DNA from 2 places in the Flavobacterium frigidum genome. Region 1 is predicted to be linked to the other one. Evidence: riboswitches for the same ligand, from Rfam matches in the RefSeq annotation. Region 1 holds a riboswitch; the other holds the start of a gene.
What was found. Region 1 has a riboswitch for S-adenosylmethionine ahead of ACNQGB_RS06190 (alpha/beta fold hydrolase). Riboswitches for the same ligand answer to the same signal wherever they lie in the genome.
Positions count from the first base shown of each region.

Region 2: linked by a shared signal. The riboswitch ahead of ACNQGB_RS11165 (Na+/H+ antiporter NhaC family protein) and the one ahead of ACNQGB_RS06190 (alpha/beta fold hydrolase) in region 1 are both predicted to bind S-adenosylmethionine.

Region 1 covers NZ_JBLVPT020000003.1:221,128-236,526, reverse strand. The annotation lists gene ACNQGB_RS06220 (phosphoadenylyl-sulfate reductase) at 1-78, opposite strand, end outside; gene ACNQGB_RS06215 (sulfite exporter TauE/SafE family protein) at 78-980, opposite strand; gene ACNQGB_RS06210 (RrF2 family transcriptional regulator) at 1,099-1,509, opposite strand; gene ACNQGB_RS06205 (trans-sulfuration enzyme family protein) at 1,641-2,813, opposite strand; gene ACNQGB_RS06200 (OsmC family protein) at 2,896-3,348, opposite strand; gene thrA (bifunctional aspartate kinase/homoserine dehydrogenase I) at 3,464-5,878, opposite strand; gene ACNQGB_RS06190 (alpha/beta fold hydrolase) at 5,899-6,861, opposite strand; SAM riboswitch class I at 6,939-7,046, opposite strand; gene metK (methionine adenosyltransferase) at 8,100-9,350, shown strand; gene ACNQGB_RS06180 (carboxypeptidase-like regulatory domain-containing protein) at 9,788-10,720, opposite strand; gene ACNQGB_RS06175 (hypothetical protein) at 11,064-11,192, shown strand; gene ACNQGB_RS06170 (carboxypeptidase regulatory-like domain-containing protein) at 11,255-14,005, opposite strand; gene ACNQGB_RS06165 (GLPGLI family protein) at 14,039-14,947, opposite strand; gene ACNQGB_RS06160 (GLPGLI family protein) at 15,041-15,399, opposite strand, start outside.
Region 2 covers NZ_JBLVPT020000010.1:72,185-87,583, reverse strand. The annotation lists gene ACNQGB_RS11180 (LysR substrate-binding domain-containing protein) at 1-39, opposite strand, end outside; gene ACNQGB_RS11175 (hypothetical protein) at 51-2,078, opposite strand; gene fabG (3-oxoacyl-[acyl-carrier-protein] reductase) at 2,159-2,905, opposite strand; gene ACNQGB_RS11165 (Na+/H+ antiporter NhaC family protein) at 3,089-4,411, opposite strand; SAM-I-IV-variant riboswitch at 4,468-4,564, opposite strand; gene ACNQGB_RS11160 (hypothetical protein) at 4,690-5,112, opposite strand; gene sucD (succinate--CoA ligase subunit alpha) at 5,329-6,201, opposite strand; gene ACNQGB_RS11150 (nuclear transport factor 2 family protein) at 6,296-6,658, opposite strand; gene ACNQGB_RS11145 (UDP-3-O-(3-hydroxymyristoyl)glucosamine N-acyltransferase) at 6,660-7,589, opposite strand; gene efp (elongation factor P) at 7,674-8,240, opposite strand; gene lpxA (acyl-ACP--UDP-N-acetylglucosamine O-acyltransferase) at 8,415-9,200, opposite strand; gene ACNQGB_RS11130 (bifunctional UDP-3-O-[3-hydroxymyristoyl] N-acetylglucosamine deacetylase/3-hydroxyacyl-ACP dehydratase) at 9,271-10,659, opposite strand; gene lpxD (UDP-3-O-(3-hydroxymyristoyl)glucosamine N-acyltransferase) at 10,652-11,695, opposite strand; gene ACNQGB_RS11120 (HD domain-containing protein) at 11,735-12,964, opposite strand; gene chrA (chromate efflux transporter) at 13,045-14,175, opposite strand; gene porX (T9SS response regulator signal transducer PorX) at 14,632-15,399, shown strand, end outside.

The sequences.
Region 1 (15,399 bases):
TGACAAAAAAGATAATGTTTCTTCCAAAGAAAAAGCTGCTGTTTTTTCTAATAAAGCCGTTGTAATTGCTGTACTCATTATAATAATTTTGATAATGTTCTTAAACTTAAAATAATAATTAAAATTCCAACCAAAATCATCATCGGTTGTCTTTTAATTTTATTGACTAATAAAGCAGCTATCGGTGCGGCAATAACACCTCCTAAAATTAATCCTATAATCACTTGCCATCCTTGGATTCCTCCAAAAAGCATAAACGTTACACCACTTGCAAAAGCTACTGCAAACTCCGCCGCATTTACAGATCCGATAGTATATCTTGGGTTCCTGCCACGACCTAATAAAGTGGAAGTCACAATAGGACCCCAGCCGCCACCGCCCACAGCATCCATAAAACCACCGAAAGTGGCTAATATGCCCAAGCGCTTCGTTTTCTTTTTGATGATATTTTTTTGCATTGCTTTCCTAATAATTATCACTGCCAACCCAATCATATACAAAGCAATAAATGGCTTGATCACATCTCCATCAATTACATCAGACAGCAAATACGCTCCGGTTATCGAACCTAAAACACCAGGTATCAATAGGTGTCGGACTAATTTTTTATTTATATTTCCAAATTTATGATGCGATATAGCAGAAACTCCGGTGGTAAACATCTCAGCGACATGCACTCCAGTACTACTTACCACGGGAGGCACACCATAAGCCAATAAAAAAGAAGTTGATGTTGCTCCATAGCCCATTCCTAATGTTCCATCTACTAGTTGCGCAAAAATTCCTATTGCAAAAAAGATTACAAATTCTGAATCAAACCCAGCTACAAAACCATTCCAAGAAAATTCAGCATGGTGATTGTAAACTAATGTTGAAAGCAATCCCACTAATAACACTACCGGAATTACAACCCATAAACGTTCTTTGAAGGATGTTTCAATTCTTACAGCACCATTATTCTCTCTCATTTCTTTGCTCATGCTTTTTCAATTTTCAACTGGTTTTTTATTTAAATCTATTACCCTATAGGAATAGTAGATTAATATGCAAAAGTAAAGAATTTAAAATAACTACAAAATTTATTTTGTGATAAATTGTCTAAAAAGCGATATCTGCAAGTGTGTTGTTTTCCAATATCATAAGTGTATTGTCTCGCACTTCGGTCATCAACTTACGTACTGCGCACGTAGCTTCATCTGTACAATCGATACAAGGCTCGTAAAAATTGTGGCTGGCACAAGGAAGTAATGCAATTGGTCCCTCAAGAATACGGTATACATGTGCCATATTAATCTCTTGTGGCGCTTTTATCAAGTAATAACCACCGCCTTTTCCTTTTTTGGCTCCTAAAAATCCAGAATGGCGCAACAACAGTAAAATACTCTCTAAAAATTTGAGTGAGATATTCTCAGACTTGGCAATATCAGCAATCGCAACAGGAGTTTGGTCTTTTTGGCGGGCCAAAAAAGTAAGTGCTTTTATTCCGTATTTTGTTTTTTTTGAGAGCATTTAAAAAGATATAAGATTTAGGTTTAACGAATTTTGATTTTTGAGTAAACGAAAACTGTTCGATTTACTTTTAAATCTATAAACCAACACCAAATCTACAATCTAAAATCGTTAATCCCAAATCTGAAATCTTACGAAAGCGCCTGCTCCAAATCGGCAATTACATCAGTTACGGTTTCTAATCCAACAGAAACACGCACCAAACCATCGGTAATACTAACCGCCAAACGTTCATCAACAGACAATTTACTGTGTGTTGTAGAGGCTGGATGCGTAACAATAGTTCTCGTATCGCCTAAATTTGGCGAAAGCGAACACAATTTAATTTTATCTAAGAAAGCTCTTCCAGCTTCTAATCCTCCTTTTATTTCAAAAGCAACAATATTGCCGCCCAACTTCATTTGCTTTTGTGCAATTTCATATTGAGGATGCGATTTCAAAAAAGGATATTTGACTTTATTCACCTGAGGATGATTTTCTAAAAACTCCGCTACTTTCAATGCGTTCTCACAATGTCTGTCCAATCGAATGGCTAAAGTCTCTAAACTTTTAGACAATACCCACGCATTAAACGGAGATAAAGAAGGTCCTGTAAGTCGCGAAAACAAATAGATTTTCTGAATAAGATCAGTATCACCAACAGTTATTCCGCCCAAAACTCTACCTTGACCGTCCATTAATTTGGTAGCCGAATGCACCACTAAATGTGCTCCCCATTTTATTGGTTGCTGCAAATAAGGCGTTGCAAAACAGTTGTCAATAATTAAAATTATATTGTGCTTTTTGGCAATATTTCCTAGCAATTCCAAATCAATAATATCAACAGCAGGATTGGTTGGAGACTCTGCAAATAGAATTTTTGTATCTGGCGTAATCAAACCTTCAATAGTCTCAGGTTGATTGATGTCAAAATACGAGGTTTGTATGTTCCATTTTGGAAAATAATTAATAAACAACGAGTGCGTTGCACCAAAAACACTGCTCGAAGAAACAATGTGATCTCCAGAATTTAATAACGCAGCCAAAGTGGAATACACCGCTGCCATACCTGATGCAAAGGCAAAACCAGCTGCAGCACCTTCCATAGCGCATACTTTGCTAATAAATTCGTTGTTGTTTGGGTTGCTATATCGGCTGTAAATATTCCTGTCTTTTTCCTCTGCAAATGAGGCACGCATGTCTTCGGCATCCTCAAATACAAAACTAGACGTGAGGTACAATGGCACCGAATGCTCTAAATATTGTGTTCTTTCTAACTGATTGCGTATGGCTTGGGTTTCGAAACCAAATTCTGAATTATTCATAGTGTATAATATTATCCCCACCCCAACCCTCCCCGAAGGAGAGGGAGCCGAAGTCGGAAAATTGATAATTAAAATTGTTTCATTAACTATTACTGGTTCCCCCTTCGGGGGTTAGGGGGCTTCCGTTCAAAACTACTTTGTAATGTATGGTTGCTGTTGGTTCTAATGTTTTGGAAACCGAACAATATTTTTCAAAAGAAAGTTGTGCGGCTTTTGCGGCTTTATCTTCCTTAATTTCACCTTCTAAATAAAACACCACATGGATATTTTTAAAAGGTTTTGCTTCTCCAACTTGTACGCGCTCTCCCTCAACCTCAGCTTTGAAAGACGTGATTTCTTGACGTTGCTTTTTCAAAATCGAAATCATATCAATGGCGCTACACCCCGCAACTCCCATCAATACTAATTCCATCGGACTGGCGCCCATATCATTTCCTCCATACTCAGGACGGCTGTCTACGTTTACTAGATGCCCTCTTTCGTTTTTTAATTCGAAATGGAAATTGTCGTTTACTCTGTTTAATGTTATTTTCATTGTTATCTTTTTTGAACGCTGATGACGCGGATTTTCAAACGCGGATTCAACGGATTTTTATTTTAAAACTAATTACTGAAATCTGTTCACTAAAAACTGAACACTGAATACTCTTTTACCCCTTATCCGACAACCTCAGAATATCACCAAAAACACCTCTTGCTGTTACTGCTGATCCTGCGCCAGCTCCTTGAATTACAATTGGTCGGTCTCCGTACGATTCAGTGTAAATTTCGAAGAAAGAATCCGAACCTTTCAATCCGCCCAAAGCCGTATCTGATGGCACCGAAACTAATTTCACTTCTAGATTTCCTTTGTCATTTTGCAAATCACCTGATAATTCGCCTATGTAACGCAAGACGTGATTGGGCTTTTGATCGGCTTTTATTTTTGCATAAATAGGATCAAACTCCGTCAATTTATTCAAAAACTCTCCCACATCTCCACTACGCAAATGTTCTGGAATTAAATTTTGAATCGCAATTTCTTCAAACTCATTTTGCAAGTCTAGTTCTCTAGCCAAAATCAATAATTTTCGTCCTACATCATTTCCGCATAAATCCTCTCTTGGATCTGGCTCGGTATAGCCGTTATCGATGGCTTCTTTCAAAATTTCGCTAAACGGCGCATCTTTGGCCGAAAAATTATTGAACAAATAACTCAATGTTCCCGAGAAAACGCCTTTAATCTTTGTGATATTTTCGCCAGAAAGGTGCAACAATTTAATGGTATCAATCAACGGCAAACCTGCTCCAACATTGGTTTCATAAAGATACGTCTTTTGGTTTTCTGCCAGAACTTTTCGCAATTTTTTATAAAAACTATAACTCAACGTATTGGCTACTTTGTTTGACGAAATCAAATCGAAACTGTTTTCAACTAACGAAATGTAATTCGTAACAAAATCTGCGCTTGCAGTGTTATCAATGGCGATTAAATTCTCTAAATGATGCTCATTTGCGTAAGCAATTACATCATCAATAGTATACGAGAATCCGTTGGTTTGAATCTCGTTTTTCCAGTTGGGTGTCACGCCGTTTTTATTCAAGAGCACGTTACTTGAATTAGCAATAGCAAATACATTCAATTTGATGTCTTTTCTTTTTTCGATGGCTGCAGCCGATTCTAAAATTTGATTAATCAAAGTACCACCCACCAAACCGTGACCAAAAACAGCAATATTTATTTTCTTGGCTACGCCAAAAATCTCCCCGTGAATCACATTCAAGGCTTTGTGCAATTGTGATTTTTTAACAACCAAACTCACATTCTTACCCGTCACCGTATTGTTGAAAAGAATCGGAACTATTTTATTTTTAATTAAAGCGGTATAAGGTTTGTGAAACGTGCTTAAATCCTGCCCGATAATGGAGATGACAGCCACATCATCAGCGACGGTTATTTTATTTACATCTTTCGAATAGAAATCATTTTCGAATTCCTTTTCCAATTCAATCATGGCTGTAGTAGCTTTGTCAGCAGCCACAATCAAACCTATTCCGCGCTCTGATGAACCCTGCGAAATGATACTCACACTGATATTATTGTCGCCCATTACTCTAAAAATTCGAGCATCGACGCCTGTTTTACCCAGCAAACCTCTTCCTTCTAGATTTACCAAAGCCACATTTTCAAGAACCGAAAGCGTTTTAATTCCTTCCTTGTTAGAATTGGAAGTAATTAAAGTCCCTTTGTTTTCATGATTGAAAGTATTTAAAATTCGAAGCGGAATGTTTTTTTCTAATAACGGAATGATGGTTTTGGCATGCAGAATTGTGGCACCAAAATTAGCAATCTCATTCGCCTCATTAAACGATAGATGGTCAATTTTCTTAGCATCTACAACTAAATCTGGATTGGCAGTATAAATTCCGTCTACATGCGTGTAATTTTGTAATTCGTCGGCATTTAAATAATTCGCAATCAACGAAGCGGTGTAATTACTTCCGTTTCTTCCTAGAGTTGTAGCATCATTATTGGTCGTAGAACCTATAAAACCCGTGATTACATTGACCGTGTTTTCAGAATTTTGCTTAAAAAAAGCAATTACATTTTTTTTTGAAAGTTGTTCTAAGGGTTGTGCATCACCAAATTTAGCATCGGTTTTTATCAATTCACGCGTATCGGTAAAACGAGCTTCGATTCCTTTTCCTATGAGGATGGCCGTCAGTAATTTTGCCGAAAGCAATTCGCCTTTGGACAAAATTTGGTCTTTGATTTTTTTACTGTAATCGCCAATTAGACTTACGCCCTCGAACAATTTTTCTAAAATAATAAACTCCTCAGACAAATCAACAGCTTCATAAACATCTTGCTGGTAGGTTTTAAATTCTTCAAAAAGTGGTTTGTAACTTCCATTTTCAGAAGCAAGAGTTAAAATTTGCTCCAACTCATCCGTTGCATTGCCACGTGCCGAAACTACAATTGCAATTTTTTCGCCTTGATTTATTTTGTCTGTTATTATGGCAACCACCTTATTTAATCCGTCACCATTTGATAACGATTTACCTCCAAATTTTAATATTTTCATTGTGTTGTGTGTTTGTAGCTTTAGAAAATATCCTTAAGCAAATTGTGTAATTGTTTGTATTCTATCAAAAAAGCATCGTGTCCGTGAATGGAAACAATCTCTTGATAACTGACTTTTTTATTCTGTTTTTGTACTATTTCAAAAGTGGCTTTGTTTTCACTTGCTGTAAAAAACAAATCCGAATTGATGGCTATGATGTGAATTTCTGCTTCAACAGTTTCGATTGTATTTTCAAACGAAGACCTATTGCGAGTAATATCAATTGTTTTCAGTAATTGATTCATCATTTTGTAGGAAGCCAATTGAAAACGCTGCTGCAATTTTTCGCCATGATGCAACAACCAACTTTCAACATTAAAAATAGCTAACTCCTCATTAGTGGTTCGCTGAAATTTTGCTGCAAATGATTCTGGAGTTCTATAACACAACATCGCGTGTGTGCGGGCATCCTGAATGGGTTTAGATGAATTATTCAGAATTTGTTCTTGCAAAAAACAATTGGCAATAAGCCAATCGGTTGCTTTCCAATCGGTAGCTATTGGAATTAATATTTGGGTTATTGTTGGTTCTAATGCAACCATTTCCCAAGCAATTCCGCCACCTACAGAACCTCCAATAATGGCGTAGAGTTTTGCAACATCGAGCAATTGAATGCCTTTTATAAAAATTCTAGCAATGTCTCTTGCTGTAAAGTCAAGATAATTTTCAATTACAGCGCCATCAAATCCATTTCCAGGAACATTAAAAGCAAGTACGGTATATTTTATAGTATCAATAGTTTTGTTCACACCAATTAAATCATTCCACCAACCGTTATCGCCCACAACCTGTGAATTTCCGGTTAGCGCATGATTGACCAAAACGATGGGAGCAGTATGTAATGGCAACCCAAAAACTTGATAACTTAAGTTTAGAGCATCATAAATTGCACCTGACTCCGTGGTGAAATTGTATAATGTAATTGTTGTTGGTTTATTTTCCAATTTCAAATCTGTTATAATTAGGACTTGTGTTTGGAAATATTAGAAAGAAAGCTAGGTAGTAACTAGACAAATTCTTAGTGTTATCTTTCCACGATGAGCGTGGTAGAATGCAGCACCTTCTTCGATAAATCGAAGGGTTGCTAAGGCTTCATCGGGTCTAATCCCTCTGCCTTTCTTTATAACATTTCAATACAGTTGTGAACTTTATGTGTGCAAATTAAATACTAATTTAGTTAGCAAGCAAATTTTTATAAGCAATCTATTTTTTCTTATCCATTTAGAAAAAGAGATTTGTTTGTATTTTCTCCATTGTTATTTTGACGAGGCACCAGCTAACAAAACCATTTCACACCCCGCCAAAACAACAACATTAAAACTATTGCAAACCTCAACTTTAACAATAATAAATCAAGATTCTCTGCAAAAAAGCACCTCATTTTGATACGAATACCTTGCGACAAATAATAAACTACATGACACAATTCATTTTAATACATCCATTTTTTAATTTCAATCCTGAATGAATTAGTGTATCGAAAATATCCATACAACTTACTTTACATTTTAAAATCAAAAGTTCTAAAAGAGAAAAACCCTTTTAGAGGCTAATCCAAAAGGGCATTCAAGTTATCCTATAACTTATACTTTTGGGATTAGCAGTCCAAAATCAATAAAATGGCACCAGAACAAAATAATTTTTTGTCAAAATATGTTCTTGTGATTTCAAATATTTGGTAATGCATATTTGTTTTAAATTTATGGTATTCTGAAATTTTGTTCAAAAAAAAACTTCCCTTTTTAGTGGGAAGTTATTGCTTTATAATTTTATTGAAATTATACAATATAACACCCAGAGGAGAACTCCTCTTCATCTTTATACATATTGCACATATTCATTTTCATGTTTCATTGATTTGATTATCAAATATCTAAATTAGTTTTTAAAAAAACAAACCCCTTTTTAAAATAAATTCAAAAAAGATTTTTGAATTCACTATTCTAAAAAAGATTTAACTACAAAAAAAAATGAAGTTTAATTTGCAATTCAAAATGGTTTCATACCTTTGCACCCGAATATTAGAGGAAAAATTTGAACTGATTGCAACCTCTTCATAATGATACTGATTCATTATGAGTACTGATCTATTTTCAGTAGAAAAAAATGCTAAAGCAGAAACGCTCCTTTAGTCCTTTTCAGCAATTATTTTTTCTCGCTTAATTTTAAAACAAAAGTACTTATGGCCTATTTATTTACGTCAGAATCTGTAAGCGAAGGACATCCAGACAAAATTGCAGATCAAATTTCAGACGCATTAATTGATAATTTTTTGGCATTTGATGCCGATTCTAAAGTAGCATGTGAAACTTTAGTGACAACAGGTCAAGTGATATTGGCAGGTGAAGTAAAATCAAATACCTATTTAGATGTACAACAAATCGCTCGTGATGTAATCAGAAAAATTGGTTATACCAAAAGCGAATATATGTTTGAAGCCAATTCTTGCGGTATTCTTTCAGCTATTCACGAACAATCTGCTGATATTAACCAAGGTGTTGATAGGGCAAATCCAGAAGAGCAAGGTGCTGGAGATCAAGGTATGATGTTTGGTTATGCTACTAATGAAACTGAAAATTACATGCCATTGGCACTTGATTTGTCTCATAAATTATTACAAGAATTAGCGATTTTAAGACGTGAAAATAACGAAATTACGTATTTACGTCCTGATGCTAAATCTCAAGTAACTTTAGAATATAGCGATGATAACAAACCTACGCGTATTGATGCGATTGTAATTTCAACACAGCACGATGATTTTGATGAAGAAGCAACAATGCTTGCTAAAATCAAAAAAGATATCGTTGAAATTTTGATCCCGAGAATTATTGCTAAAAATCCAACACACGCTCATTTATTTAATGATACCATTCAATACCATATTAACCCAACGGGGAAATTCGTAATTGGAGGGCCGCACGGGGATACAGGTTTGACTGGAAGAAAAATTATTGTAGATACGTACGGTGGAAAAGGAGCTCACGGTGGTGGCGCGTTTTCTGGTAAAGATCCAAGTAAAGTAGATAGAAGTGCCGCTTATGCAACACGTCATATTGCTAAAAACTTAGTGGCAGCTGGTGTTGCCGATGAGATTTTAGTACAAGTTTCGTACGCTATTGGTGTGGCTAAACCAATGGGTATTTTTATTGATACCTACGGAACTTCAAAAGTAAATTTGAAAAACGGTGAAATTGCTAAAAAAGTAGAAGCTATTTTTGATATGCGTCCGTACTTTATTGAGCAACGTTTAAAATTAAGAAACCCAATCTATAGCGAAACTGCTGCTTACGGGCACATGGGACGTACTCCAGAAACGGTTACTAAAACATTTTCTGCTCCAGGTGGAAACGAAAAAACCGTTACCGTTGAATTGTTTACTTGGGAAAAACTAGATTTTGTAGACCAAGTAAAAACTGCTTTTGGGTTGTAAAAAGTATCTTTATATTTAAAATGCCATTTCGATAAATTTTCGAAATGGCATTTTTTATTTTGGATTAATTAATTCTTCTTATAAAATCTAAACTAATTTCTTTATTTAAATTACTCATAACAAAAAAATACTTTAATCTTGTTACGTGCAATATATTGGATATGAATTATACTATTTTGACGCAGAAAATTTGATTCAATCACAATAATTTTTTCAAAAAAAATCGTTCGTGCTTTTCAATATCGAAATTACAAAATGTTTAGTTGACAAAGTAAGTACATAATAATTTAATGTCATCTGTCAACTGCATACTACCAAAAAGAAATACTCTATTTTCAATTTTAGTCTTTATGAAATTACACTGTTTTGTCTCTAGTGTACACACGACAATTTTATAAGATACAAAATAATCAAGTCCTGTTTAACTTTATTAAAACTCATCTTGGCGATTTTACTTTAATTTTGAAACTAACATCACAACCTATAATATTATTTGTCAAATATTTCAATTTATCATTAGTCCACTCGTAAGGGTATTTATTACCTTTTATCCATAAAGGTGTTTGAGAGTTAGAGACACTCTCAGAAAAAGTGAATAAATCCGAGACAGACTTATAGACGTTATTAACATCATTGCTTGCGGTTAAATTGTCTATTTCATCTCTCTCGACAACAATTAAGCTAACACAAACACCATTTTTAGCAAATGGAATTCTATACTTCTCTAAGTTAAAATATCTTCTAAAAAAATTACCTTTTGTCTCACCCACAACATTAACAACTTCAATAAGATCACCTGGTGTATTAGTTAAAACATTGTATTCATAGAAATTAAATATAAAATGAATTAAAGCGGTTTGCTTATAGCTATTATGTTTTGTCTCAAAATTGACCGAAATGTCTTTTAGAAACCCTTCCTTTCCTAAATTATTATTGATTAAAACACACTCACTGTGTTTTAAAAGATTGCGGTTGAATGTAGATGCCTCTTTTACTGGTAATGCTATAACTGAATATGATAATTTTTTATCATACACAGTTACTGAATCTAGTTCAAATGGTAGTGGTAATAACGCAATATTTACTTTATAATCTTTATTCTCATTATATTTAGATAGGTCAATTGACATCGTTTGATATCCTAAATAAGAAACAGTCATTAGCTCATTTTCTTTATTTAACTTATAATGAAATAATCCCTGATCATTACTTGAAAACACAGTTTTAGATTTAATTAAATTAAAATTGACCTGACCAATGGGTCTATCATTAAGAGAATCTCGAACCACTCCAGAAATTGTTTGTGAAAAAACAATACCGGTACAACAAAAAACAACAACTGTTACTAATACAAGTTTTATAATTTTCATATTTTATTTATAATATTCGAGTCAAATTTGACTATCGCATAGATCTAATTTTTCTATCTACATGAGACTCCTGTCGCAATTGGATAAGATTTATAAAAAAATACAACGGAAGTTATCTCATGTGTAGTCATATAAAGTTCTCCCGCATAAAATTAGTATGTTGGTTGTGCTTTAGCCGGAGTTAACAGAAAAATACCTATCCCAAAAAATGCAACTACAGTCAATAATTTAATCTTTTTCATTTTTATTTGTATTTTGAAACATACTCTTTTATTTTTCGGCATAAAAGAGAGAATCTTAAACGGCCGTAAGAATAATTTTATATTGCAAACATATAAAAAAAATGAATTACAAAATATGCTACGAAAGTTTCCATTACAGATGGCTTATAAATTATTATGGAAATGGAAAAAATACAATTCATCCACAACTAGATTTTGTAGACCAAGTAAAAACTGCTTTTAGGTTGTAATTCAATATAGACTTAAAATAAAAAAGGGGATTTTGTTCAGTCAAAATCCCCTTTTAATTTGGCTATATATTGTACTTTAAAATAAAGGTCACAAAACGCGGTAAAATAATAGTTTCATTCGCATTAAAACCATTTACACTAAACGAGTTGTTTAATCTTGATCTCGTATTTAAAAGGTTATTTGCCTGTATTCTATACTCGAATTTCGAGTCCTTTTTGATATAATTTAAGCTTGCCGTCATGATTTCAAAATCGTTTGTTAACCCAGAAGTTTCATTTTTAAAGCGATTAAATGAATAATCCCAATTGACATTTAATCCATTCAAAAAATAGTAGTTCAGCTTAACCGTTGGCGTTTGCGTAGTAAACTTGTTTGACGCTTGCTCTGAAAAATTAATTCGGTAGCCTAAATCAATATTTGGATATTTTTTAAATTGCGTTGCAAATGCTAGGTTGTAACTATGATTTACGTTTTCGATTCCTTGAATAAACTCCTGCGTAGCACCATTGGCAACTCTTCGGTTTAAAACAAAGTTTTTATTCCATCCAGCATTTATACCGCCTGTTACTTTATAATACTTCTTGAAACTCTTGCTATAAAACAAATTCCCATTTAAATTTTCATTTTCTGCGTCTAAATTCAAACGGTCAGAGGTAGAATAAATACTTTGAAAAGATATCCCATTCACTACTGGATCTTTTGTGGTTGTGTACGAAATATTTCCAAAAATGGTAGTGAAATTATACAAATTATACTTCGAATAATTCAATCTATGGCTGGTAACTAGTGAGTTTTGCAGTTGAGAATTTCCTCTTGCAATACTGTTGAAATTAGTAAAAATAAACCCTTCGACTAAAGAGTTTATATCATTAAACCCATTACGAACATTAAAATTATAGGTTATGTTTTCTGATTTTTTTAAATCCCAACGGGCAAACATATCAGGAAGAAATCTACTGAAATTCAATTGATACCGAGTACCAAATTGCTGATTGTTGGTGTTGTATTGATGGATCGAAAACCCAGGATTAAAGGTAAACTTACCAACTATGAACTTGTAATGAAGTCCTAAAAAAACATCATTAAAAGCGTAGCGAGCATCATTGTTATAGGCTGCTTGTTCTACTGGATTAACTGATTTATCCTCCAAAATTTGCAACAGACTTGAATTATAAGTTTGAAATGCATTAGAATTTCCTGCCGTTACATTCAGTATACTTTTGTTAGAGATTTGGTAATAATAATCAGCTTTAGCATCTACTTTATTCGTTTTTACAAATCGAGACTGCTCAATCTTTAAACTGTTTTCATTTACAAAAACAGCACTTGGATCATTTGGATCTTGCGAGCTATTGTTTTGATATGGATTAACCGATAATTGCGGATTGTAAAAGGGATCTTCATCCTCGTATTGATGCTGCACTTCAATTACCCAAGTATTTTTGGGGTTTTGCGTATAAAATAAATTCAAACTTTGATTGAATGAAACTGGAGCTTGATTTTGAAATGCAATAACCGTGTTTGAGCTGTTAAAAGAATTTCCATTAGCAAAAGAACTAAAATTACTTTGACTGTTATCAACATCCTGCTGATCGTTTTTTCTAAAGAAAACATCGTAATCCAGCTGAAAATTATCATTAGCTTTATACTTTGAACCTACCTTAGAGATAAAAGCATTATTTCTAGAATCGGTGCTATTTTTTCTATTTTCGAGCGTTGCAATATTTGTTGTATTGGGTTCAAAAATACCACGATCAGAGTTCGTAATCGACTGATTAAATGTAGAGGAATAGGCAGCAAAACCAGTCAACGTCCATTTTTTAGAAACAGAATGATTGATGTTTAAGGTTCCAAATTTATCGCTTGCCTTGGCCACATTATCGCCGCCAAAAAGCCCAAAGAAATTCCGATTCAAATTTAAAGTAGTTCCGCTTCTGCCTATAGTATTTCTGGCGCCTCCATTTATCCTGAAAAAATCAGCTGAAGTCAAAGAAACCTCACCAATATTATTCAAATTTACTATGGAGTTGATACTGGTTTTAGGGGAATAGTAAAACACTTTTGGATTAAAAATATAGCCTTTATCGTTTGCTAAACCGGCACTTACATCTCCAAACCAAAATTTATCTTTCCCTTTTTTGAGTTTGATATTAAGCGCAATATCATCATTATTATTTTCGAGCCCTTTCATTTGCGACACCTCATTGAAGTTTCGCAACACTTGCACTTTATCTACCGCATCCGAAGGAATATTTTTTGAACCCAGTTTAGTATCACCATCCATAAATGGTTTGCCATTGACAAATAATTTTGTTACTTTTTTACCTTCAACTTGTACTTGACCATCAGCCATAACTTCAAAACCTGGTAGTTTCTTAAAAACATCTTCTAGTTTTCGTTCTTCACCTGTTTTAAACGAATCTGTATTGTAAACAATGGTGTCGCCTTTTATAGAAACAGGCATTTCACGGACAATCTCAACACCATCTAACTCAATTCCACCAGATTCCATGGTGATGTTTTGCATCATGTTTTCAGCCTTAGTTACCACCGTGATTTCTTTATTTTGCATTCCAAGATAACTCAGCTTAATAACATAGGTAGAGTTGGGCTTTAAGTTCAAACTATATTTCCCTTTATCGGTAGTAATTGCATACGCATCCATGGCTTTGGTGGCTTGATTGACCGCCATAACATTGGCCATTTCTAAAGGTGCTTTGCTTATATCCTGAATTACTCCTTCAACTTTAATATTTTGTCCGTAAGAAATTGATCCCAACACAAGGGCAATAAACAGTAGAATTTTTTTCATTTGATACTTTTTGATTTTAAAATTAAAACTGTCTTATCCGCCTATTCGAAAGGTTCCCATATTATTACCACCACGTCCTTGATTCATTTCTCTCCACTCTTCCATTTTTTTTATGACAGCATCATCATACTCCTTTTGAGAAACTACTTTCCCTTTTGTTAATGCTTTAATTTCTATTTTTTCCTTTGGATTCAAGACAATTTTAGAGCACAAAATTGTGGTTTTCCCATCGTTAACTTCTAGAATTAATCCAGGCAAACCCCAATATCCTTCTGGTCCTTGACTAACCGGAATTTCAGGAGTATACCAAGCAGTAATTGTAACTTCTTTGGGAAGTTCTATGGCATCCATAAAGTTGGTTTTCTTATCCGAAGCCGATTTATCATCCGCTTTTTCAGCACCCTCTTTTTTAGCTTCTTCTTTTTTAGGTCGGAAATTTCTAAAATCAGTCATACTTGCCGCCTTAATAGCTGTAGCCTTGTAACAAGTATATCCACCTATAACTCTCGTTTCCGCTTCCATTTTCCATTTTAGACTTGGCAAAGAATCTTTAACTAAAAACTCTTTTCCCATAAAATCTTTATCAACGGTATAGTTTTTCTCTTTTACATTCTTATAATAAGTACCGCCGCCGCCACTCATCGCATTCATCATACGCATTCCACCGCCAGCTTGTGCTGTAGCCTCTAACTTTTCTTCTTCTTTGTAAATTGATGCCGATTTATTAAAATTTAGAATAAATGTTTTTTCAAACATTTTTTTCATACGCTCTTCAATCATTTTTTGCATATCTGGAGTCATATTTTTGTTGCCCTCCATTCGCGATTTAAAATCCGCTGTGCTAGTTTTTGACTCGTACACCGCCATACCTTGAAATTCTTGAGCATGAAGCCCCATAAATGATGCTAGAGCTAATACTAATGTGAAAATTAATTTTTGCATTTTGATGGTTTTTAATAGATAAGAGTGAAAATTACTATTTTTGTTACAAAGATTTAAAACATATCCGTTAAGACTCAAAAAATTATAAATAGTTTAATCTTCTTGACTTTGCAATTGAATCACACCATCATCGTCTTTTATCGTTTCTAATAGTTTTTCTACTAAAATATCATACTCTTTTTTTAAAATGAATTTTCCTTTTGTTGGAATTTTGACAATTGTCTTTTTTAACGGATTTAAAATTAATTTTGAACACGACCATAACGCACCATCATCATTAACCTCTAAAATCAATCCGGGCAGCCCTTGATATTTTTCTGGACCATGATTCACTAAAATAGCAGGCGCATACCAAGCAATGATAATTCGGTCTTTTGGCGGTTCTAATGTTAATAAACTGATACTCTTTAAACTATTTTTTAATCTTTGATCTTCATAATCTGCAAGGTCTT
Region 2 (15,399 bases), on a different contig from region 1:
ATTGGCAACAGTATAAAATACTTTTAGTCTAAAATCCATTTTGTATTTTATTAAAGTAAACCGTTGTATTTTCGAACAAACCACTCGGTTGCCAGAACAATCAAAATTAGAATCAATAACCAAATCCAATCTATCAAAGGCGTTTTGGTTATTACATTCTTCTGAATAGCTTTGTAGTCCTCATTTTCTAAAAGTGATTTTATTAGCGCATCAACCTGATTTGGAAAATAAATTTTCCCTTGTGTTTGCGCAGCTAATTGAGTCAATTTCTCTACATCTGGATTAACGAATTGCTTTTCGATATCAAAAGCTAGGATTTCAAAACTACTGGAATAAGTAGTTTTCGAATTTAATTCTTTTACTGTAAACGCATAGGAACCTGCTTTAAGTCCTTCTAGATTAACTTTATAAGCATTATTTCCTTTTAATAAATCGTAATTTTTAGTTTGCTTGGTTTTAGTATTGGTTACAGCAATATTCAAACGGGCTTTTTCATCAAACTCATAATTTTTATTAAAATATTGCGCTGTAATTTCAATAGCTTCCCCTGAATTGTAAAAGCTTTCGTGTTCTACCACTAGCGATTTTTTAGTAGCATTCGAAGCTAGAAACTGAATAATCTTATCCATGAAAGCATCATATTTTTCAAAAGATTGATTATTTATGTGAGTTTGCAATCTCCATTTCCAACTGTTTTCCCCAAAAAGATATGCGTTTCGCTTACCTTGATTTTCTGCAAAAGCCAATAATGGCGCATTCGTATCGATATTTCTAATTTTAGACGAAAGCAAAATTGAAACAGAACCTTTTGTTGTAATCGTTCCAAAAGCATTTTGTAAAGGGGGTAAATTTTCAAACCCAATATTATCAATTGCAAACAAATTAAACTGTCCATTAAATACAGACAAATAATCTTCTTTTTGGCCACTCATTTTAAAGCTTAAATCATTTTGCTGTTGGTTCAAAAAATTAAAATCAGTATTGTTTCCAGTAATAATAAATGTATTGATTCCAGCGCTTTTATTTGAATCAAAAATAGTTTTAAATTCAGTTGTTGGCTGGTATAAAATTAAAACATTATAATCTTGTAATGATTTGATTTCATCTGGTTTAAAAATAGTTACTTTACGCTGTACATTAGATTCAATAGCTCTTTTTAGTGCTCCTAAATCAGGATGATTTATAGTAGATATAATAGCAATATTTGTCTTTTGGTCAAGTATTTCAACAGCGAAATTTTTGGTGTTATTATAGGTGTTTTTTTCTTTTACTGTGGATGAAATAGTAGCTTTAAAAACCTGTACTCCTATTTTATCAGCCGGTAAAACTACCTGTACAGTTGCCGTTTTTTTTGATGGTGAAAAGGCAAATGATTGTTTGCTTAAAACGGAATTCCCCTGAGATATTATAAAATCAGCCGTTGTGTTTTTAGTTCCCGAATAGTGTAAAAAGGCTTCTACCGGGAATTTATTCTTGTAAAAAGCGTATTTGTTTACATTGAGCTGATTGATTTTTAAATCAAAAAAAGTTGTTGTATCGCCTACAATTAAGGGATATACTTTATTTATTGCATCAAAACTGTATACATAATCATTTCCCGAAGTTTGATTCCCATCTGAAATTAAAACTATCGGATAACTCGTATTCTTGTAGATACTTTTTAAATTTTTGGCAACAAGATCTATATTGGTTTGAGTTCCCTTAAAATCAAAATTTTCTGCGGGTTCAAAATCATCGGAGAATTGATACGTTTGTACGTCAAATTTATCTTGTAAATCTAAATTTGATTCTATTTTTTCATGTAATTCCAGTACATTTTCATTGGCTTTGAGAAACGCAATAGAACTTGAATTGTCTACAATTATAGGCAAAGGTGTTTTTACAGTTTCTAGTGTGTTTTTGGTCAGTATTGGATTTATTAACAACAATAAAATACCAAAAATGGATAAAAAACGTAAAAAAGCCAAAAACCAACCGATTTTCGATTTGTTTTTGGCCTTATAAATGTATTGAAAATACGACAAACTGCCTGCTATTAATACAGAAATAAATAATAATAGTAAAGTGTTTGTTGTCATTCTTATTTTATTTTAAATGATGAATTTTAAATTTTAAATTGTCATCATTTATAATTCATCATTTATAATTTATAATTATTTTAAGTAAGCATTCCACCACACACATTCATCACTTGTCCGGTTACATACGCACTCATATCCGATGCAAAAAACAAACAAGCATTAGCAACATCTTCGGTGGTTCCACCGCGTTTTAATGGAATTCCCTCTCTCCATCCTTTTACCACATCTTCGTTTAATTTAGCCGTCATTTCCGTTTCTATAAATCCTGGTGCAATTACATTACAACGAATATTACGAGATCCTAATTCTAAAGCCACTGATTTTGAAAAACCAATAACGCCCGCTTTTGAAGCAGCATAATTCGTTTGTCCAGCATTTCCTTTTACTCCTACAACAGAACTCATATTAATAATAGAACCCGAACGTTGCTTTAAAAACGTGCGCTGAATGGCTTTAGTCATATTAAAAACCGATTTTAGATTTACATCCATGACGTTGTCAAAATCTTCTTCAGACATGCGCATCAACAAGTTATCTTTAGTAATTCCGGCGTTATTGATAAGTATATCAACAGTTCCAAATTCAGCTAAAACGGCATCTACAAAAGTTTGTGCTTCATTAAAATCAGCAGCATTAGATTGATATCCTTTGGCTTTAATACCTAAAGCATTCAATTCTTTTTCTAAAGCTTCCGCAGATTCTACTGATGAACTGTATGTAAAAGCAACATTTGCACCATGTTGAGCAAAAACTTCTGCAATTCCTTTTCCTATTCCACGACTTGCACCAGTAATAATGGCAACCTTTCCTTCTAGTAATTTCATATTCAAAAATTAGTTTATTTTTTATTTGAAGCTATTCCTGCTATCCATTACAATCTTTTCTATTTTTAAAGAAAAAATAGAAAAGGATTTTCATTGCTATCAGGGCTATAAGCGACTTGCCAAATATATACTATTTCCTTTTTTAAAAAAAATTTCACTTTCATTAAGCGTCATAAAATTACTTTATACATGAAAATAACGCCCTACTAGCTTATCCCAAAACGAACTGTAAATGGCAATCAGGGTAAAAACAAACAAAAATAAATGATACCAAGCATTACCAATCAAGTCAAAGAAATTCAATTTACCATTAGCGTAACTTAATATCAGTAATACTTGCGCTCCATAAGGTAGAACGCCTTGTATAACGCAAGAAAAAATATCTAAAATTGTGGCTGTTTTTCTTGGGTTAAGGTCATATTCATCATTAATTTCTTTGGCAATTGGTCCTGTGATTACAATAGAAACCGTATTATTAGCAATAGCTAAATTAGCAAAACCCACTAAGGTACCAATTCCTAGTTGAGCTGATTTTTTACTTTTGATTAATTTTTTAATTTGTACCAGTAAATACGTGATTCCTCCCGCCTTTTCTACTAATGCGGCTAAACCACCTGTAAGCATAGAAAGTAAAAAAATATCAGTCATGCTTGTAAATCCCTCATAACACTTTTGAGTAAATTCCATTATAGTAAATAAACCGCCCAGATAACCAATTATCCCTGCTAAAAGTGTTCCTATAATTAAAGTATAAAAAACGTTGATACCCACCACCGCTAGAACGATTACAACAATATAGGGCACAATTGCAATCCATGAAAAATCAGTTCTTGCAATAGCTACAGCAACAATATCAGAATTTAATCCTAAATAGAAAAATACTAAAATAGTTAATAGTGCCGCTGGAAAAGCAATAAACAAATTGATCTTAAATTTATCTTTCAAATCACATCCCAGCGATTGTGTGGCTTCAATCGTCGTATCTGAAATCATCGATAAATTATCCCCTAGCATAGACCCGCCTAATAAAGCTCCTGAAATTAAGGGCAAAGAGGCTCCGCTTTTATCTGCAAGCGAAACTGCGATAGGTCCAATAGCAACAATGGCTCCAACTGATGTTCCCGTAGCAGTAGATAAAAAGGAAGCGATCAAGAAAATCCCCAACGGAAAGTAAGCAACATCGATTGTATTGATGCCAAGATTCACTACCGCATCAACACCGCCCATTGCTTTACTTACCACTGCAAATGAACCAGCTAATAAATAAATCAAACACATAGTTATGATTTTACTATCACCACAACCAGCAATTAGAGTATCAATTTTTTCGTTTGTAGATGATTTATACAATAAAAATGCAGCTATTATTCCAATTAGAACTGCTACGGGCGAAGGAAAAGCATAAAAATCATTCAAAATGATTCCAGCTCCTAAAAACGTAAAAATAAAAACAAATAGCGGAATCAATGCAAAAGGATTCCCAGATTCTTTAGTAAATTTTGTCATAAAAATAATTTTAAATTAAGTGTTATAACGAAAAACAAACCTGTAGATGGTAATGTAAAAACAACATTTTTTCCAAAAGATATGGCTTATCGTTTTAGCACCTTGCTTGTTGTTGCAGGTTGCTATCCTATTGAAGGATTCGTGATAACGGGTGCAAAATTAATTAATTATTTACGAATAAATCAAATAATTATATTAAAAATAAGAATAACTAAAAAAAACGCTATCAAAACTGATAGCGTTAATATATAAAATATTGAAAAACAGTAACTAACTACTTAGAAAGCTACATTCCACCTTGGTAATCTTCCATTTTCATCAAGGAAGTTTTGTAAAACTTGTCCTTCTACGAATGTTGGGATTACTTTAGTTTTATCATTGAATGTCTCATACCAAACTACTTCAAGGGTACTAATATCCTCTATTTTCATTTGTGCTGGCCAAGAATATTTTCTTCCCGTTTTCGCAAATTGGTGTCCTTCTACGATTTTATCCTTCAGTCCACCATTTTTAATTTTCAAAGTTCCATTATTTTGAACAGTTCCAGTAGAACCAACCATAATTAGCTCTTTTTCATCACCTACTGAATACACTAAAAATACACCAGAACCTTCTGACGCGTTGCAAACTTCTGCTAAACTATCTTCTGTAGTAAATGAAAACTGATTGGTAACTTTGAATTTTTTTAACTCTTTGTACATATTATTTTATTTTTATTTGAATTGGCTGCCACAAAAAAATACCCCACAAAATCGTGAGGTTCATTAGAAACCATTCGTTTGTATTTGTTTTATTAGGATAACAACTAAAGAAAATGCTATATTTAATAAAGTGCAAAGGTATTTTTTTTAATTCTATTTATCATAAAAAAGCCTCACAAATTGTGAGGCTTTAATACTATTTAGAAAAAGCTTAGATTATCCTAAAACTTCTTTTACTTTTTTACCAATTTCAGCTGGAGAATCTACTACGTGAATCCCACAAGCTCTCATGATTTCTTTTTTAGCTTCGGCTGTGTCGTCAGATCCACCAACGATTGCACCTGCATGCCCCATGGTACGCCCCGGAGGAGCAGTAACTCCGGCGATGAAACCTACTACTGGCTTACGGTTTCCATCCGCTTTAATCCAATGAGCAGCATCAGCCTCTAATTGTCCACCAATTTCACCTATCATTACAATACATTCCGTTTCTGGATCATTCATTAACAATTCAACAGCTTCTTTTGTTGTTGTTCCAATAATTGGGTCTCCACCAATTCCAATTGCTGTAGTGATTCCTAAACCTTGTTTCACCACTTGGTCAGCTGCTTCGTACGTTAATGTTCCTGATTTAGAAACAATCCCTACAGTTCCTTTTTTGAAAACAAAACCTGGCATGATACCAACTTTAGCTTCACCTGGTGTAATGATTCCCGGACAGTTTGGACCTATTAAACGTGCATTTCTTTCTTTAACATAACTATTTGCTTTTATCATGTCAGCAACCGGAATTCCTTCAGTAATTGCAATAATTACTTTAATTCCAGCATCTGCAGCTTCCATAATGGCATCCGCAGCAAAAGCAGGTGGAACAAAAATGATAGTTGTATCAGCTCCGGCTTGTTCTACAGCATCTTTTACAGTGTTAAAAACGGGTCTATCTAAGTGAGTAGTTCCCCCTTTTCCTGGAGTTACACCACCAACAACGTTAGTTCCGTACTCAATCATTTGAGAAGCATGGAAAGTTCCTTCGCTTCCTGTAAAACCTTGAACAATTATTTTGGAATCTTTATTAACTAAAACACTCATGATATATTTTTTAGGTAGTTTTTAAAATTGTTTTGCAAAAGTATAAAATAGTAATCAGTAATCCGTATTCAGTATTCAGTTTTTTAATACTAAATTAGGATAATTGACTCATTTGATACCCTCGAAATAGTTTGTTGTCTTTTATTTCCCAAATCACCATAAAGTGAGCCAATAACATTTCTTCTCGCGGATTCTCAATCGTTTTTACAAAATGAGAATATCGTACCGAAATACGATCATTTTCACTAACAATATGACTTATTCTAACTTTAGAACGCACGTACGCTTTGCTCAAATCATTAGAAAGATTTAATAAAGAATCATAATTCAATTGAATCAATCCTTTACTACTATTCCATTCCACGACTACTTCAGGATGCAAAAAATCCTTAATGATTTCACTATCAATTAGAGCATCTGATTTGTAAAATTTCTGAACGATTTCTTTAGCAGACATATTACTTTAATTTGTTTAAAATTTCTGGTATTTTCTTGATATTTGCCAGTTGTTTCAGTTTTTCTCTAGATTCTTCAATTGGAGTTCCGAAATAAGATTTTCCACCCTCTACTGATTTTGTAACTCCCGTTTGACCTAGAATAACTGCCTTTGCTCCTATCGTTATTCCACTTGTGGTTCCTACTTGTCCCCAAATGGTTACTTCGTCTTCGATAATGACACAACCTGCAATTCCGGTTTGTGAAGCTATCAAACATTTTTTTCCAATAACTGTATCGTGACCTACATGTACTTGATTGTCAATTTTAGTACCTTCACCAATCGTGGTGTCACCAGTTACACCTTTGTCAATTGTACAAAGGGCTCCTATCCCCACATTATCTTTGATAATAACTCTTCCACCAGAAAGTAATTGGTCATATCCTTCAGCGCGTTTTTTATAGTAAAAGGCATCTGCACCTAAAATTGTTCCAGCATGAATAATCACATTATCACCAATAATGGTATGATCATAAATGGAAACATTAGAATGAATCAAACAATTTTTACCAATCACCACATGATTTCCAATAAAAGTATTTGGCTGTATTACAGTTCCTTCACCTATTGAAGCTGAAGTAGCTATTGAAACATTCGAGAATTGAAATGGCTTGAAATAATTTGTCAATTTATTAAAATCTCTAAAAGGATCCTCAGAAATCAATAATGCTTTCCCTTCGGGACAAGCTACATTTTTATTGATTAAAACAATAGTTGCTGCTGAGTTTAATGCTTTGTCATAATACTTGGGATGATCAACAAAAACAATATCGCCAGATTCAACAACATGTATCTCATTCATTCCCGTAATAGGAAAATCAGTATCACCAACATATTCACAGTTGATAATAGTAGCAATTTGTTTTAAAGTATACGCTTTTGGGAATTTCATAAATATAACTAGAAAAATAAGAAATGTATAAATAAAAAATGTGATAATGATTTAAATTAACACATTTTCTATTTATTAAATAATTTACTCCTTAACACGCTCCATATAGGAACCTGATGCAGTATCAATTTTAATTTTATCACCTTCGTTAATAAATAAAGGCACATTTACAGTTGCTCCAGTTTCAACAGTTGCCGATTTAGTTGCGTTTGTAGCTGTATTCCCTTTGATACCAGGCTCTGCATAAGTCACTTCAAGAATAACAGATGCTGGCATATCCACAGAAAGTGGTAAATCAGTCTCTGTATTGATACTGACCATTACATTTTCTCCTTCTTTTAATAAATCTGGTGAATCCAAGATGTTTTTGTTCAAAGTTATTTGTTCGAAAGTCTCAGTATTCATAAAATGAAACTCATTTCCTTCTGGATATAAAAACTGAAATTTATGATTTTCTACTCTAACTTCTTCGATTTTATGCCCTGCAGAAAAAGTGTTGTCCAATACTTTTCCGTTAGTCAAACTTCTAAGTTTTGTTCTAACAAAAGCAGGACCTTTCCCTGGTTTAACGTGAAGAAATTCAATGATTTTGTAAATATCGTTGTTGTATTTAATACACAATCCGTTTTTAATATCTGATGTAGATGCCATTATTATTTTTGTTTATTTTTTCCACCCCGACCCTCCCCGAAGGGGAGGGAGCTAAGACTGGAAATTAGTTACTTATTTATTTTTATTATATTTTACATTTTATACTACATTATATTTTTTTACAATATAGTCACGTTTACACTCCCTTCCCTTCGGGGAGGGCTGGGGTGGGGATTAATAGTTCCCAGAATATCCTTTCATCACTCCACGCGATGAATTTCTAATAAAATCGATGATTTCATCTCTTTCGGGTGTCGCTTCCATTTCAGCTTCGATGATTCCTAAAGCTTGAGTGGTATTGTAATTTTTTTGATATAATATTCTATAGATATCCTGAATCTCTCTAATTTTTTCAGTTGTGAAACCGCGTCTTCTTAAACCAACAGAATTTATTCCAACATAGGACAAAGGCTCTTTTGCTGCTTTTGTAAATGGTGGAACATCTTTTCGTACCAAAGATCCACCAGAAATCATCGCGTGATCGCCAATATGAATAAATTGATGAATGGCTGCTAAACCGCCAATAACTGCATATTTACCCACAGTAACATGTCCTGCGAGCGCTACTCCATTCACAATTATTGCATTATCACCAATGTGGCAATCGTGAGCAATATGTGCGGTTGCCATTACCAAGCAATTTTTACCCAAAGTTGTTTGGCCAGAGGCAATTGTTCCCCTATTGATGGTCACGCACTCACGTATTGTACAATTGTCACCAATTATTGCTAAAGAATCTTCTCCACCAAATTTTAAATCCTGAGGAACTGCCGAAATAACAGCACCAGGGAATATATTACAATTTTTTCCTATTCTTGCGCCTTCCATTATGGTTACATTTGAACCAATCCAAGTTCCATCACCAATGATAACATTGTTATGAATAGTTGTAAAAGGCTCAATGACAACATTTTTAGCAATTTTGGCACCTGGATGCACATAGGCTAGTGGTTGATTCATATAATTTATTTAATCGTTTAACTGTATCATCGATTAACCGAATGAACGATTAATCAAATCAACAAAAAAATTATTGTTTTTTTGCAATTTGTGCCATTAATTCTGCCTCAGCAACTAGTTTTCCATTGGCGTAAGCATTGGCTTGCATGTGACAAATTCCTCGTCTAATTGGTGTAATTAAATCACACTTAAATATTAAGGTATCTCCTGGTAAAACTTTATGTTTGAACTTAACATTATCTATTTTCATAAAATAAGTTAAATAATTTTCTGGATCTGGAACTGTACTTAATACCAGAATTCCACCTGTTTGTGCCATTGCTTCAACAATTAAGACCCCTGGCATTACTGGAGCTTCAGGAAAATGTCCGACAAAGAAATTCTCATTCATGGTAACATTTTTCATTCCAACGACATGACTTTCTGACATTTCAATGATTCTATCAATCAATAAAAACGGTGGTCTGTGCGGAAGAACGGCCATGATTTTATGAATATCCATCAACGGTTCTAAATGCAAATCGTAAACAGGAACATAATTTCGTTGTTCTATTTTGATGATTTTAGCCATTTTCTTTGCAAACTGTGTATTTACAAAATGTCCTGGCTTATTAGCAATTACTTTTCCTTGAATTCTTGTTCCAATTAAAGCTAGATCACCTACAACATCCAATAATTTATGTCTTGCTGCTTCGTTTGGATAATGTAAAGTAAGGTTGTCTAAAATCCCGTTTGGTTTTACGGTAATTTCATCTTTTCCAAAAGCTACTTTTAAACTCTCCATTGTAGCAGCAGAAATCTCTTTATCAACATATACTATAGCATTGTTTAAATCACCACCTTTTATCAAACCATTTTCTAATAATGATTCTAATTCATGTAAAAAACTGAAGGTTCTAGACTCTGATATTTCGGTTTTAAAATCAGCAATACTTTTCATCGTTGCATTTTGCGTACCTAGTATTTTAGTTCCAAAATCTACCATTGCAGTTACTGAATAATGATCGTTTGGCATGACTAAGATCTCACTTCCTGAAGCTTCATCTGTGAATGAAATAACTTCTTTCACCACATAAATATTTCTTTTGGCATTTTGCTCTTCGATTTCAGCTTTTTCAAGAGCTTCAACAAAATATTTGGATGAACCATCCATAATAGGAAGTTCAGAAGCATTCAATTCTATGATTACATTATCTAAATCACAACCAATAAGTGCTGCCAAAACATGTTCTGGAGTTTGAATTTTCACTCCTAGTTTTTCTAGATTGGTCCCTCTTTGCGTATTAACCACATAATTAGCATCTGCTTCAATAATAGGTTGTCCTTCAAGATCAACTCGAACAAAAGTAAAACCATTATTTACTGGAGCAGGTTTAAAAGTCATTTTTACTTCTTTCCCCGTGTGCAATCCAACCCCAGTAAGTGAAATTTCTTTTCTGATGGTCTTCTGTTTAACCATTGTTTCCATTTTTTTGGTTTAATATTTGTTTTTTTAATTCTTCTATTTCTGCAACAATTTTAGGCAAATTCTTAAAATGAACGTATGATTTGCTAAAATCATTGTATCCAAATGTAGGGCTCCCCTGCACTATTTCATTATCTTTTATATTTCGTCCCACACCAGATTGTGCCTGAATTCGAACATTATTCCCGATGGTTAAATGTCCCGAAATTCCAACTTGCCCACCAATTAAGCCGTTTTTACCAATTTTAGTTGAACCTGCAACTCCAGTTTGAGCTGCAATAACTGTGTTTTCTCCAATTTCGACATTATGAGCAATCTGGATTTGGTTGTCAAGCTTTACTCCTTTTCTGATAATTGTAGAACCCATTGTTGCTCTATCAATCGTCGTACAAGAACCGATATCTACATTATCTTCAATAATTACATTCCCAATTTGAGGTATTTTAGTGTACGTTCCATCAGGATTTGGTGCAAAACCAAAGCCATCTGAACCGATAATAGCCCCAGAATGAATCGTGCAATTGTTACCTATAATAGTTTCTGAGTAAATTTTTGCTCCAGCAAACAACAATGCATTGTCGCCAATGACTACATTATCTCCAATAAAACAATTAGGGTATATTTTTACATTGTCACCCAAGATAACGTTATTACCTACATAGCTAAAACTCCCAAGGTATAAATTATCTCCATATTTTGCACTTAGCGAAAGAAAAGAAGGTTGCTCTATTCCGCTTTTATTTAATTTTACTTGATTGTAAAACTCCAATAATTTTGAGAATGCCGTATAAGCATCTTGTACTTTTATCAAAGTAGTCGTCAAAGGCAATTCAGGTTCAAAAGTCTCATTTACAATGGTTACTGAAGCTTTTGTTGAATAAATATAATTTAAGTATTTAGGGTTTGATAAAAAAGTAAGTGAGCCATCTGTACCTTCTTCAATTTTTGACAATCTAAAAACTTCTGCCATGGGATTCCCAATAACTTCACCTTCTAAAATCCCTGCTATTTGTTCTGCTGTAAATTTCATTGTGACAAAAATATAAAAAATAGATTTTAAATGGTGTTTTTATAACAGTTGTTTTGGGAAACAGATGTAATACTTGGTCACCAATTTGGATAATGATTTTAAATTCAGCTGATCAGAGGATTCTATTACATCTTCTATCGTGCAGTCTTTTTTCAAAATCCGTATGGGTTCCGCCTCTTTGCTGTAGGCTTGATTTTTTATTTTTCCTTTAAATATAAAATAATTAGTTTCTAGTAAGGAAATATTATTTTCTAATGCGAAACGCTCTTTCAAGGGCTGTAATTCCTCTATTGCTACTTTTTCACTGGTAAGCTTTATTTTTAATAAATCGCGATTGACAATCATTTTACTTAATGATGACAAAATAAAATCATCCTGTTTTTGCCATGATTTTAATGCTCCAATGATATCAAAATCATCTAATTGAGCAAATAAATCTAGAGTTTCAGCATCAAAAGTATCGATGGTAACTTTGTTTTGCAAGAAAAACAATAAAGGTTCACTGCAAGGAAGTGGAACTCCTTTTAATGTTAATTCTTTGGCGCGTTTTAAGATTTTCATCAAAATTAACTCTGCCACTAAACTCGTTTTGTGTAAATAGGCTTGCCAATACATCAAGCGTCGAGACATTAAGAATTTTTCTACGGAGTAAATTCCTTTTTCTTCAATGACCAGATAGTCATCAACCACATTCATCATTTGAATCAGTCGCTCTGAATTTACATTACCTTCTGCTACGCCCGAGTAAAAACTATCCCGTTTCAAATAATCCATTCGATCCATATCCAATTGACTTGAAATCAACTGCAACATGAACTTTCTGTTGTATTCTCCTTTAAAAACCTGAATCGCTAAACTTAACTTTCCGTCAAATTCAACATTCAATTGGTTCATAAACAACAATGAAATTTCTTCATGATGCACATCTTCAACAATGCTTTTTTCCATGGCATGTGAAAAAGGTCCATGCCCGATATCGTGCAATAAAATAGCAATGTATAAAGCGTTTTCTTCTTCTGTAGACAATAAAACTCCTTTAAAACGCAATACGTCAACTGCTTTTTGCATCAAATGCATGCACCCTAAAGCGTGATGAAAACGAGTATGATTGGCACCTGGATACACTAAATAGGACAACCCCATTTGAGAAATTCTGCGCAAACGTTGAAAGTACGGGTGCTGAATCAAATCGTAGATTAATGCATTAGGAATGGTAATAAACCCGTAGATAGGATCATTAAATATTTTAAGCTTATTAATTTGACTCACAATACGTTATTTTTTTAAGGTCAACAAATATAAGTAAATTCCATTTCAAAAATAGAAACGTACCAAATTGCCTTAATTTACTATCCAATAAAAGTTAACAAATAGCCCATTAATGAGCCACCCAATACTAGAATAGCACTGTTTATTTTTGTATAATAAAAAGCTACCGTAAAACTGATCAAAGCAATTAAAATGGTTCGCCAATCTGCTATTACAGCGTAACTCATCTGAAAACAGATCGCAATAATTAACGCTACCGAAGCTACATTTACTGCATCAAGAAAAGTAGAAAACGGAATTGAATTCCTCATTTTTTTTACCAACGGATTTAATAAGGCAACAAATAAAAATGAAGGCAAAAATATTCCAATTGTAGAAACAAGTGCTCCCAAAACCCCGTTTAATTGATATCCAATAAAAGTGACTGATGAAAAAACAGGTCCTGGCGTAAACTGCCCTACCGCAATCGCATCTATTAAAGTAGCTCTAGATAATAAGCCTTTTGCAACAAGTTCTGCATCTAAGAAGGCAAATAATACATAACCACTTCCGTATAGTATGGCGCCAATCTTCAAAAACACCAAAAACAAATTCAAATTGGTAACCGTGGCAACCGTTGTTTTAGAAAATTGAAATAACAAAAGTGGCAAAACAGCGAAACCATAGACATTATTTTTTCTAGTAGTTGCAGTTAGTACAGCAAAAATACCTGCGCCAAATAAAATATAAATTTGATTGAAATTTAAAAGTGCCAAAATTAGTGCTACCAATCCCAAGATCCTTAATTCAACTGTTTTTAGGGACTTCGTAGCTAGCGGTAAAATGGCCATGATTATTATAGCAATAATTGCGGGCTGAATGCCATACAAAAGAGGTTTAATTTCTGGAAGTTGCCCGTATTCTTTGTACAACCAAGCAAAACATCCAGTTATTAAAACCGCAGGCAAAATAAAACACATGCCAGCCACAATTAATCCTTTCCATCCTGCTCTTTCCTGACCAATATGAATCGCCATTTCAGTACTATTTGGTCCAGGAATTAAATTAGTAGCACCCACTAAATCTAAAAAATGCTGTTCGCTCATCCATTTTTTCCTAACGACGACTTCCTTCTGCATCATCGCAATATGTACTGCAGGACCACCAAAACCTATTATTCCTAGTTTTAAAAATAATTTAGCAAGCTCTTTCAAAGTATTTTTTTCATTCATTCTAGTTTATTTTGTTCAGTTATTATAAAATCATCAAACAACTACATATAACCTATTAATTACAGCGTTAAAAATAATAAATAGTTTCTAGATCTAAGTTCCTTGCTAAACAGTCAAATTTATTAAAAAATAAAGCTAATACTATAAATTACAAACTCTCGTGCAAACTACTTATTTCAGTGAAGTCATATTAAAACGATCCTTTTACAGTATATTTCTAAGTATTTTCAAAAAAAATACCACCGTTTTATTTGATTTTAAAAATTCAATTTTTCAAATGAACTACGATTTAAAAAAGTCTTAGAATTATAAAAAAAATAATAAAATAGAACTTGAGTTCAGTGTTAGTGTCCTGTATTTTGTCAAAAATTATCAAAATATTAGCAGAATACAGTTGCAAAAAAATGTAATTTGGCACTTTAATATCGTTCAACTGAACACTTGTAAATGCATCTTATGAATAAAATAAAAATACTTTGGGTAGATGATGAAATCGACCTTTTGAAACCACATATATTATTTCTAGAAAAGAAAAATTACGAGGTAACCACTTGTAATAATGGACTTGATGCCATCACAATATTTGAAGAAAATAATTTTGATATTGTTTTTTTAGATGAAAACATGCCTGGAATGAGTGGTTTGGAAACACTTTCAGACATGAAAGAAAAAAAATCTACGGTTCCTATGATTATGATCACCAAAAGTGAGGAAGAATATATTATGGAGGAAGCCATAGGTTCTAAAATTGCAGATTATTTAATCAAACCTGTGAATCCGAATCAAATTTTATTGAGTTTGAAAAAAAACTTGGATCATTCCCGATTGATTTCTCAAAAAACAACGCTGGATTATCAAAAGGAATTTAGAAAAATCACCATGGAAATGGCAATGGTAAATTCCTATGAAGACTGGATAGAATTGTATAAAAAACTGATTTTTTGGGAATTGGAATTAGAGAATATTGACGATCAAGGTATGGTTGAAATTTTAGAATCTCAAAAAACAGAAGCCAATTCACAATTTGGAAAATTCATCGAACGCAATTATGAGGATTGGTATGCTCCAAAAGCGGATAAACCAGTTCAATCGCACACGTTGTTCAAAGAATTAGTGCTTCCAGAACTCAAGAAAAAAGACAAGCCTATTTTATTTGTTGTAATTGATAATCTTCGCTATGACCAATGGAAAACTTTTGAAAGTGTAGTAGGAAATTACTATAAA